Regions from separate parts of the Streptomyces sp. NBC_00316 genome, predicted to be linked through region 2. Evidence: riboswitches for the same ligand, from Rfam matches in the RefSeq annotation. Region 2 holds a riboswitch; the other holds the start of a gene.
What was found. A riboswitch is a leader RNA that binds a small molecule or an ion and turns the genes downstream of it on or off. The one in region 2 is predicted to bind thiamine pyrophosphate.
Positions count from the first base shown of each region.

Region 1 (5,220 bases), 5.2 Mb from region 2:
GGAGCCGAGCGGCATGATCGCCGCGCACCCCACATCCTCCAGCTTCCGGGCCAGCACCGGGTCGTCGTTGGTGTAGGGAAGGACGGTGAAGCCGTCGTCGACCAGGGTCTCCGCCGCGTCCAGCAGCTCGATCGGGTCGGGCAGCAGGGTCCGCTCGTCGGCTACGACCTCCAGCTTGATCCAGTCGGTGCCCAGCGCCTCGCGGGCCAGCCGCGCGGTCAGCACGGCCTCGCCCGCGGTGAAGCAGCCCGCCGTGTTCGGCAGGACGCGGATCGAGAGCCGTTCCAGCACGGAGAGCACCGAACCCTGCACGGTCGGATCGAGGCGGCGCATCGCGACGGTGGTCAGCTCGGTGCCGGAGGCGGTGAGCGAGCGCTCCAGCACGTCGAGGCTGGGCGCCCCGCCCGTCCCCATGATCAGCCGGGAGGTGAACGCGGTGCCCCCGAGGGTGAAGAGATCGTCGGACATGGTCAGCCTCCCTGGACCGCGGTGAGGACTTCGATCCGGTCGCCGTCGGCGAGCGCGGCGGTGGCCCACCGGCTGCGCGGAACCACGGCCTCGTTGACGGCGGCCGCGATGCCGGAGTGCGCCGTGGTGAGGGTCGAGACGAGGGTTTCCAGCGTGGTGCCCGCGGCGATCGAGCGGGGATCGCCGTTGACGGACACGCAGAGCGCTACGGACTCGGTCATGCGGGCTGCTCCTGACGTGCGGAGGCGGAGGCGGACGGCGCGGCGGGCGACGGTACGGGGGCGGGCGCGAACCGCCCGGGAGCGAAGGGGCGGGCCACGCGGGGCAGCTCGCCGGTGGTCAGCAGCTCGGCCATGGCGTCGCCGGTGACGGGGGTGAGCAGCACCCCGTTGCGGTGGTGGCCGGTGGCGAGATGCAGACCGGGCAGGGCGGTGGGGCCGAGCAGCGGAGCATTGTCGGGGGAGGCGGGGCGCAGGCCGGCCCGGGTCTCGGTGAGCGGCAGTTCGGTGATCCCGGGCACCAGCTCATGGGCGTCGCGAAGCAGCTCGTACACACCGCCCGCCGTGACGGTGGTGTCCCAGCCCATCTCCTCACTGGTGGCGCCGACCACCAGCTCGCCGTTCTCGCGCGGTACGAGATAGACGTGGCTGCCGCGGACCACGGCCCGCACGGTCCGGGTGAGGAACGGTGCGTACGCGGCGGGCACGGTCAGCCGCAGCACCTGCCCCTTCACCGGCCGGACGGGCGGCGTGACCTCGTCCGGCAGCCCCGCCAGCCGCCCGCTGAGGCTGCCCGCGGCGAGCACGACCTGGTCGGCGGTGAGCTCCGTACCGCCTGCCAGCACGGCCCCGGTTGCCCGGTCCCGTTCCACCGTGAGGCGTTCCGCCCGGTCGCGGTGGACGACGACCCCGGCCCGCTCACAGGCCGTCAGCAGGGCGGCGGCCAGCCGGCGGGGGTCGACCTGGTGGTCGCCGTCGACCCGCAGACCGCCGCGTACCCCCGGCGCCAGCATCGGTTCCAGGCGGCGGCACTCACGGCCGGTGAGCCACTGCGACTCCAGCCCCGAACGGAGGTGCAGCGCATGCAGTTCCCGCAGATGGGCGCGGTCGTCGGAGTCCAGGGCGACCGCGAGGGTGCCGCAGGCCCGGAAGCCGATGTCCTGGCCGCTCGCCGCCTCCAGCTCGGCGGCGAAGGCCGGATAGCGTGCGGCGGAGGCGACATTGAGGCCGAGCAGCATCTGCTCGCCGTAGTGGAGTTCGGTGACGGCGGCGAGCATTCCGGCCGCCACCCGGGCGGCCCCGCCACCCGGGTCGGGGTCGGCGACCGTGGTGCGCAGGCCGCGCTGCGCCGCCCGCCAGGCGGTCACCAGACCGATGATCCCGCCCCCGATGACGAGGACGTCGGATCCTGGTGCTGGGGTGTTCCCGGGGGAATGCATGGGCGTCCAGCCCCTCCCTTCGCCGGCATGACCCGGATCAGGTTCGTACGGTCGGAGGCCGCCCAGCCTCCCTCTCAGCCCGGTGCGTCCGGACTCCCGCGAGTGTCTTACGGTGGCCACCCTAGACCCCGTTCCCCACGCCCGGTAAGGGAGCAGTCACCGTGGCCCGTTCGCTCGACGGACTCGTCCTCTCACCCGTCGCCGACCAGGCGCCGGGTCAGGTCGGCACCCGTACCCGCTTCACGTACCACGAGGAGGACGGCCGGATCTGGGCCGAGTACGCGGGCGGCGACGTGGTCCGGGGACATCTCGTCGGCACGCGCTCCGGCGACCGGCTCGACTTCCGGTACGTCCAGTTGAAGCAGGACGGAACGACCTCCTCCGGACACTGCGTCTCCACCGTCGTCGATCTGGCGGACGGCCGGGTGCGGCTGGACGAGCGCTGGGAATGGGAGTCGCAGGAGGGCTGCGGTGCGAGCGTGGTCGAGGAGCTGTCTGTCTGACAAACCGTCAGGTGCATAAGCTGGGCAGGTGAGCGAGCAGCAGACAGAGCAGCCGGGCCGGCGGACAGAGCGCCGCGTCGTCATCGTCGGCGCGGGCATGGCCGGCGTGCAGACCGCGGTCGCCCTGCGGGAACAGGGCTTCACCGGCCCGGTCACCCTCATCGGCGCCGAACCCCACCAGCCGTACGACCGGCCACCGCTGTCCAAGGCCGTACTGCTCGGCAACGCCGAGGGCTCCGCCTTCGACATCGACTTCGAAGCGCTGGACATCGACCTGCAACTGGGCCGCGACGTGACCGGTCTGCGGCCCGGCGCGCACGAACTGGACACCTTGGCCGGACCCGTTCCGTACGACGTCCTGGTCGTCGCCTCCGGCGCCGAGCCGGTGGTACTGCCCGGCTCCGAGGGCGTGCCCGGCGTCCATCTGCTGCGCACCCTCGACGACGCCGCACGGCTGCGGCCGGTACTCGACGAGCAGCACACCGTCGTGGTCGTCGGCGCGGGCTGGATCGGCGCGGAGTTCGCCACCGCGGCGCGCGCCGCGGGCTGCGAGGTCACCGTCGTCGAGGCCGCCGACCGGCCGCTGGCAGGCGTTCTGCCCGCCGAGGTCGCCGCCCCGATGGCCCGCTGGTACGCGCAGAGCGGTGCCGAACTCCTCACGGGCACGCCGGTGGCGCGGATCGAGCACGGCAGCGTGGTCCTCGCCGACGGGCGCACGCTCGCCGCCGGAGCGGTGGTCGTCGGGATCGGTGCCCGGCCCGCCACCGGCTGGCTGGCCGGCTCCGGCATCGCGCTCGGCCCGGACGGGTCGGTGACCGCCGACGACGCGCTGCGCACCTCGCTGCCGGATGTGTACGCGGTCGGCGACTGCGCGTCCTTCCCCTCCGCGCGGTACGGCACACGGCTTCTCGTCCACCACTGGGACAACGCCCTCCAGGGGCCGCGGACCGCCGCCGCCAACATCATCGGCGCCGGCACGGACGGGGCGCAGCCCCTGACGTACGACCCCGTGCCGTACTTCTGGTCCGAGCAGTTCGACCGGTTCGTGCAGTACGCGGGGCATCACGGGGACGCGGACACCCTGCTGTGGCGCGGCGACCCGGCGGACGCGGCCTGGACCGTGTGCTGGCTGCGGGACGGCGCGCTGGTCGCCGTCCTCGCCGTCGGGCGGCCGCGCGACCTGGCCCAGGGGCGCAGACTCATCGAGGCGGGGGCGCGGCTGGATCAGGTGCGGGCGGCCGACCCCGCCGTACCCCTGAAGTCGGCCAGGGCGGACGCCGCGTGACGGCGCTTCCCCAGGGGCTCCGGGGGCCTTGAGGGCGCTGGGGTGACCCCCGTCCGGTCGGGTCCGGGTACCGACTGTCGGTCCGGGATGGCACGCTTGTCCCCGTGACCGAGATTGACGCAAAGATCGATGCTCTCGTCCCCGCCTGGCTCCACCTCCCCGACATCGCGGAAATGCTCGATGTCGAGGTGACGCGCGTACGGCAGCTGGTCAAGGAGGGCCAGCTCATCGCCGTACGCCGTGGTGAGAACCGGGCACTCCAGGTGCCTGCTGCCTTCATCGACGGCAACAAGGTGGTCAAGGGCCTCTCCGGCACCCTGACGCTCCTGAGGGACGACGGCTACACCGACGAAGAGATGCTTGAGTGGCTCTTCACCCCCGACCCCACCCTCCCCGGTACCCCCGCGCAGGCGCTGAGCGAGAATCGCGGCACGGAGGTGAAGCGCCGCGCCCAGGCGCTCGCCGTCTGACCGGGACAACCGCACGCGGGGTACGGGCCCGGGCCGTTCCGAGCGGCCCGGCCCGTACCGCCGCATGACGACGTGGCGCTGCACCCGTGGCGGGGCTCCGGGGGCGTCGAGCCGCACCGCCGTATCCCGTATCGCCGCACCCAAGGGGGAACCTCACCATGTCCACGCCTCGCGCGCTGCTGTCCGACGCCCGGCTCTATCTGTGCACGGACGCCCGCAGGCGCCAGGGCGACCTCCCCGCGTTCCTCGACGCCGTGCTCTCCTCCGGGGTGGACGTCGTCCAACTGCGCGACAAGGGCATGGAAGCGGCCGAGGAACTCGAGCACCTGGCGGTCCTCGCCGACGCCTGCCGGCGCCACGGCAAGCTCCTCGCGGTGAACGACCGGGCCGATGTCGCCCATGCCATCGGTTCCGATGTGCTCCACCTCGGCCAGGGTGACCTGCCGGTGCCGGCCGCCCGCGCCATCCTCGGCGAGGACGTGGTGATCGGCCGCTCCACGCACGCCGAGTCCGAGGTCGACGCGGCCGTCGCCGAGCCCGGCGTGGACTACTTCTGCACCGGGCCCTGCTGGCCCACCCCGACCAAGCCCGGCCGGCACGCCCCCGGCCTCGGCCTCGTGCGGTACGCGGCCTCGCTCGCGCAGCCGCGCCCGTGGTTCGCCATCGGAGGGATCGACGCGGGCAACCTCGACGAGGTGCTGGACGCGGGAGCGCGCCGGGTCGTCGTCGTACGTGCGATCACCGAGGCCGACGATCCGGCGGCGGCCACCGCCGAGCTCGCGAAGCGGATCAGGGCGCGCGCCGACGTCTGACGGACACGTCGGGAAAATTGCAGTTCATCCGACGAACATCGGAAGACTGTCCGAGGGATGGACACCCGACCAGTCAATTCGGGCAATTGCCGCTGCTCTGGTTGGGGGAGCGGCGAGCCCTGGTTAACCTGCAGTATGGCTCTTGGCACTCCCTCTACCAGGACGGATCACGCACGCACGGTGCGTGAGCTGCTCGCGACCGGCAAAACTTCGTATTCGTTCGAGTTCTGGGCTCCCAAGACCG
Region 1 is NZ_CP108023.1:6,454,292-6,459,511, forward strand. It holds gene OG878_RS28680 (thiazole synthase) at 1-468, opposite strand, end outside; gene thiS (sulfur carrier protein ThiS) at 471-689, opposite strand; gene thiO (glycine oxidase ThiO) at 686-1,906, opposite strand; TPP riboswitch at 1,904-2,016, opposite strand; gene OG878_RS28695 (hypothetical protein) at 2,068-2,409, shown strand; gene OG878_RS28700 (NAD(P)/FAD-dependent oxidoreductase) at 2,507-3,694, shown strand; gene OG878_RS28705 (Rv2175c family DNA-binding protein) at 3,799-4,164, shown strand; gene thiE (thiamine phosphate synthase) at 4,323-4,976, shown strand; gene metF (methylenetetrahydrofolate reductase [NAD(P)H]) at 5,112-5,220, shown strand, end outside.
Region 1: another riboswitch for thiamine pyrophosphate. It lies ahead of thiO (glycine oxidase ThiO); the one in region 2 lies ahead of OG878_RS05550 (purine-cytosine permease family protein).

Region 2 (5,220 bases):
GACGCGATGGACGCCACGATCTCTCCGTAGTGGACGGGGGTGACCGCGTTGACCGCCGCGACGACGGGGATGGTGGCCTGTCCGCCACAGGTGACCATGTTGACGTTGGAGGCACCGAGGTGCTCCGTCAGGTTGACCGCCGGCACTCTCCAGGCGCATCCGACGTTTCCGCTCTTCCCTCCGGAGGGAGGCTCGGGCGGGTGCGGCACGGCCCCCGTCACCGGCCGACGCCCCGGACATCACCGCATTGCTCGCCTCCCTGATCGCCGCCCTCTTCACCGCCGATCCGTCCTGCCGTCGCATCATGACCGCCCCCGCCGTGGAGGACACCGCGGCTCAGGAGCGGTACGCCGCCGGAGGCTTCCGCCCGGTGGCCGAAGCCGATCTGCACGAAGGAACCGTCGTCCTGATGGTGGTCGAGCCCGTGCAGGTCACCACCATCGCCACGGCTCTGGACGAGATGCCGCACTGACGCGCCACGGCCGCTTCGGATCAGCAGCTGTCCGACGAGGTGCGGCTCCCCCGCACTCAGGCGCCGGCCCGGGAGTCGCCCCCGTGCCGGCCGTCGGTGCATCCTCACCGGTCGCGGCACCCGTTCAGCTCCGTCGGCCGGTCGCTGCCCGGCCCGCGCTCAAGGAGTCGAGCACCGTCCCGGTCCTTATCATGGGCAGCAAGAAGCCTGGGACGAGGTGGTGCCGGTGCGCACGCTCAAGGTCGCCGGGGGCCCGGAAGCAGGGTCGGGAGACCCGCTGCGAGGGGCGTGCACGGCCCTCGCGTACGTGGAGGCCGACGGCACGGTCTCCCTGTGGAGCCGACAGGCGGAAACACTTCTCGGATACCCCGCGGAAGACGTCTGTGGGATGCCGGCGGTGGATCTGCTGACCACCCGGGAGCACCGGGAAGCGGCGGTGGCCGCCCAGGAACGGCATTCGGCCGGGCAGAGCTGGAACGGCGTACTGGGCATGCGGCACCGCGACGGGCACGAGGTGTCGGTGGCGGTGCGCGTACGGCCGCTGCTCAGCAGGGCCGGCCAGGCCGGCTGGTTCGTCCGTGCCGCCGACGCCCGAGAGGTGGAACGGGAGGAGGTCGATCGCGCGATCCTGGAGGCGCTCTTCAGCCAGTCCCCGATTCCGGTGACCGTCATGGACACCGAGCTGCGGTACCTGTGGGTGAACGCGGCGACGGAGCGCGCAACGACCCTGCCCGCCGAGCGGCTCATCGGCCGCCGCATCGGCGATCACTCACCGGAGTCGGCCCCGACGATCGACCAGGCCCTGAGCAGGGTGCGGGACACCGGCGAACCGGTGATCGACTTCCAGGTGCACAGCTGCCTGGCGTCCGATCCGGACTACGAGCACGTGTTTTCCGCCTCCTCGTTCCGGCTGACCGACCCGGCCGGCCGGGTCCTGGGGATGTGCCAGACGTACGTCGACGTCAGCGACGGCTATCAGGCCCAGCAGCGGCTGGCGCTGCTGACCGAGTCCGCCGTGCGCATCGGCACCACGCTGGACGTGATGCGCACGGCGCAGGAACTGGCCGACGCGGCCGTTCCCGGACTCGCGGACTTCGTCACCGTCGACCTGCTCGAGGCAACGGTGCGGGGCGAGGAACCGCTCCCCGGGCCGGTGGCCGCACAGATGCCGGTCCGCCGGTCGGGACTCCGTTCCATACACGAGCACGCCCCGGAGGCCGTGTTCACGGTGGGCGAGACAGTGGCGTTCCACCCGGGCACGCCACAGGTGCGGAGTCTGGCCACCGGGCAGTCGGTTCTGGTGCAGAAACTCGACGCAGACGAGTGGTTCGCCCACGACGCCCAGCGGGCCGGGAAGATCCGCGAGTTCCATTTCCATTCGTACATGGCGGTGCCGCTGCGAGCCCGCGGGATCACGCTGGGTGTCGCCACCCTCGGCCGCCACCAGGATCCTCGGCCGTACGACGAAGGAGACCTGTGCCTCGCCGAGGACTTCTCGTCCCGCGCCGCCGTATGCATCGACAACGCCCGCCGCTACACCCGCGAGCACAACACCGCCCTGGCCTTGCAGCACAGCCTTCTGCCGCGCGATCTGCCCGACTACCCCGCCGTCGAGACCGGCCACCGGTATCTGCCCGCCGCCGCCCACGCCGGAGCGGGCGGGGACTGGTTCGACGTCCTGCCCCTGTCGGGAGCCCGCCTCGCCCTGGTCGTCGGAGACGTCACCGGCCACGGCCTGCACGCGGCGGCCCTCATGGGACGGCTGCGCACCGCTGTCCACACACTCACCGACCTCGACCTCCCTCCCGACGAGGTCCTGACCCAGCTGGACGATCTCGTGATCCGTCTCGCCCAGGAGGATCCCGACTGCGAGGGCGCCACCTGCCTGTACGCCGTCTACGACCCCATCTCCCGCATCTGCACCGCTGCGCGCGCCGGGCATCCCCCACCCGTCCTGTTGCAGGCCGATGGCGCGGTGGAGGTCCTCGACGACATCCCGCCCGGCCCGCCGCTGGGGAAGGGCGGGCTGCCCTTCGAAACCGCTGAACGCCGCGTCGCGGAGGGCTCTGTCCTGGCGCTCTACACGGACGGCCTCATCGAAGCACCGGGCTGGGGCGTCGACGCCGGGCTCGACAGACTGTCCCGCGCCATGACCGGCCCCACCCGACCGCTCGAGGAGCTCTGCGATGCCGTGGTGGCCGCCCTGGTCACGGAGCACCGATCCGATGACGCTGTCCTGCTCCTCGCCCGCACCCGCGTCCTGGGTGCAGACCGGGTCGTCTCCTGGGAGCTTCCGGGCGACCCCGCACAGGTCGCCCACGCCCGCGCCCTCACCACCCGTCAGCTTGCCACCTGGGGCTTGGAGCCGCTCGCCTTCACCACCGAACTGATGGTCAGCGAACTGGTCACCAACGCCATCCGGTACGCGCACGGCCCCATTTCCCTGCGTCTCATCCACGCCGCAGCCCTCATCTGCGAAGTCTCCGACGGCAGCCTCAGCGCCCCGCATCTGCGCCGCGCGCGCTCCAGCGACGAGGGCGGCCGCGGCCTGTTCCTGGTGGCCCAGCTCGCCTCCCGTTGGGGCGCCCGCTACGACCGCGCCGGCAAGACCATATGGGCCGAGCAGCATCTCCCTCCTGCCGGAGCGCCGGATCCGGCGATGTGACGCGCGAACAGAGGCCCCCGTAACGCGGACCGCGCCTCCACACCACGGACCGACCGACCGAGTGGGTGCCCCGCGGCCCTCCGTGCAGGTGTTCCACGGGATCGGGTTAGTCTGTCCGTCGTACCGGACACGGGGTGCCCTATGCGAGGGCTGAGATCACACCCGTCGAACCTGAACCAGTTCGCACTGGCGGAGGGATGTCTTCCATGCCATTGACGCATGTTTCCGGCGGGTCGGCCGCCGACGGCCGGCAGACCGTCTTCGACGGACGGATGCCCGCCGCCCCCGGCGACCTCCGCGTCGAGGCGCACGGCATCGAGCCGGTCCCCGAGAGCAACCGTTACGGCGGTCCCGGGCGCCTGTTCACCGTATGGTTCGCGCCCAATCTGACCATGACCGGCTTGTTCACCGGCACCGTCGGCATCGCCCTCGGCCTGGACTTCGCCACCGCGCTCGCCGCCGTCGTGCTGGGCACCGTGCTCGGCGCGGTGCCCACCGCCTACCTGGGTACCTGGGGAAGCCGGACCGGTGCCGGGCAACTGCCGCTGGCCCGGCTCGCGTTCGGCCGGGCCGTGGCCGTGCCGGGCATCCTGCAGTGGCTGTCCTCGGTCGCCTGGGACGCGCTGATCGGACTGTTCGGCGGGGACGCGCTGGCCCGGTTGTGCGGCTGGCCGTTCTGGCTGGGTGTCCTGGTCATGATGGTGGCCCAGGGTGCCCTCGGCGTTCTCGGCTACGAGGCCATCCACCGGCTGCAGATCGTCATGACCTTCGTGCTCGCCGCCGCGTTCGCCCTGATCGCCTGGCGGCTGCTCGACGGTGTCCACCCAGCCGGCACCGGCACCGCGCACGGCGCCGACCAGGTCGGCGCGTTCGTTCTGACCAGCACCATCGCGCTGAGCCTGGCCCTCTCCTGGGCTCCGTACGCCAGCGACTTCAGCCGCTACCTGCCCCGCACCACCTCGCGCCCGCGCATGTTCTGGTACACGCTGCTCGGTCTCGTGGTGTCCTTCGTGGCGGTCCAGACCCTCGGCCTGTGGGGGGCGTCGGTGCTGACCGACCAGACCGCCGCGGGCGTGGACGAGCTGCTGGGGGGTGGGGTGCTGGGCGCGTTCGGGCTGCTCGCCGTGGCGCTGGCGGCCCTCTGCAGCAACGCCATGAACGATTACAGCGGTTCCCTGGCACTGCAGACCGTCGGAGTGCGTCTGCCGCGCCCGGCGGCCGCCGCGCTCGCCGCCGCGCTCGGCTTTCCTCTGGTGCTGTGGATGCACGCGGCCGACACGACCGCCCGCTTCCAGAACGTGCTGCTGTTCGTCGGTTACTGGATCCCCGGTTTCGTGGCGATCGTCGTCGTCGACTGGCACGCACGGGCCCGGGCGCGGGACGGCGCCGCGATCGACCTGGCTGCCGAGACCGCCCGGCCGCAGTCCGGTTGGCCGCCCTTGCTGGCGTTCGTCGCCGCCTTCGCCGCGGCCGTGCCGTTCATGGACACGACCCTGTACGTGGGACCGGTGGCCGCCGCCCTGCACGGCGCCGACCTCTCGTACTACGTGGCGTTCCTCGTGGCGCTCGCCGTGTACGCGCCGCTGCGGCTGCGCCACCGCCCGCGGGACTGACACGCCCCGGCCGTCGGCCCTCGGCGCCCGAACGACATCCCCTTCTCCCCACGGAGCCACCTCGCATGCCCCCGATACCCCCGCCATTCGCCGATCCCACCGGTTTCGCGCAGCAGTCCCTCGCCCGCGTGCGGTCGACATCCCCCCTGGTGCAGTGCCTGACCAACTCGGTGGTCACCGGGTTCACCGCCAACGTCCTGCTGGCGCTGGGCGCTTCACCCGCCATGGTCGACATTCCGGAAGAAGCCGGCCCGTTCGCGCGGATCGCCTCTGGTGTCCTGGTCAATCTCGGAACCCCGCACGCGGAGCAGCGCTCCGCCATGGTCGAGGCCGCGGGGGCGGCGAGGTCGGCGGATACTCCGTGGGTGCTCGACCCGGTCGCCGTCGGCGCGCTCCCGGTGCGTACCGCGCTCGCACGAGAACTCCTGGAGCTGCGGCCGACGGTGATCAGGGGCAACGCGTCCGAGATC
Region 2 is NZ_CP108023.1:1,215,045-1,220,264, forward strand. It holds partial or broken gene OG878_RS42200 (acetaldehyde dehydrogenase (acetylating)) at 1-146, opposite strand, end outside; gene OG878_RS05540 (hypothetical protein) at 248-472, shown strand; gene OG878_RS05545 (SpoIIE family protein phosphatase) at 699-3,137, shown strand; TPP riboswitch at 3,258-3,352, shown strand; gene OG878_RS05550 (purine-cytosine permease family protein) at 3,344-4,750, shown strand; gene thiM (hydroxyethylthiazole kinase) at 4,816-5,220, shown strand, end outside.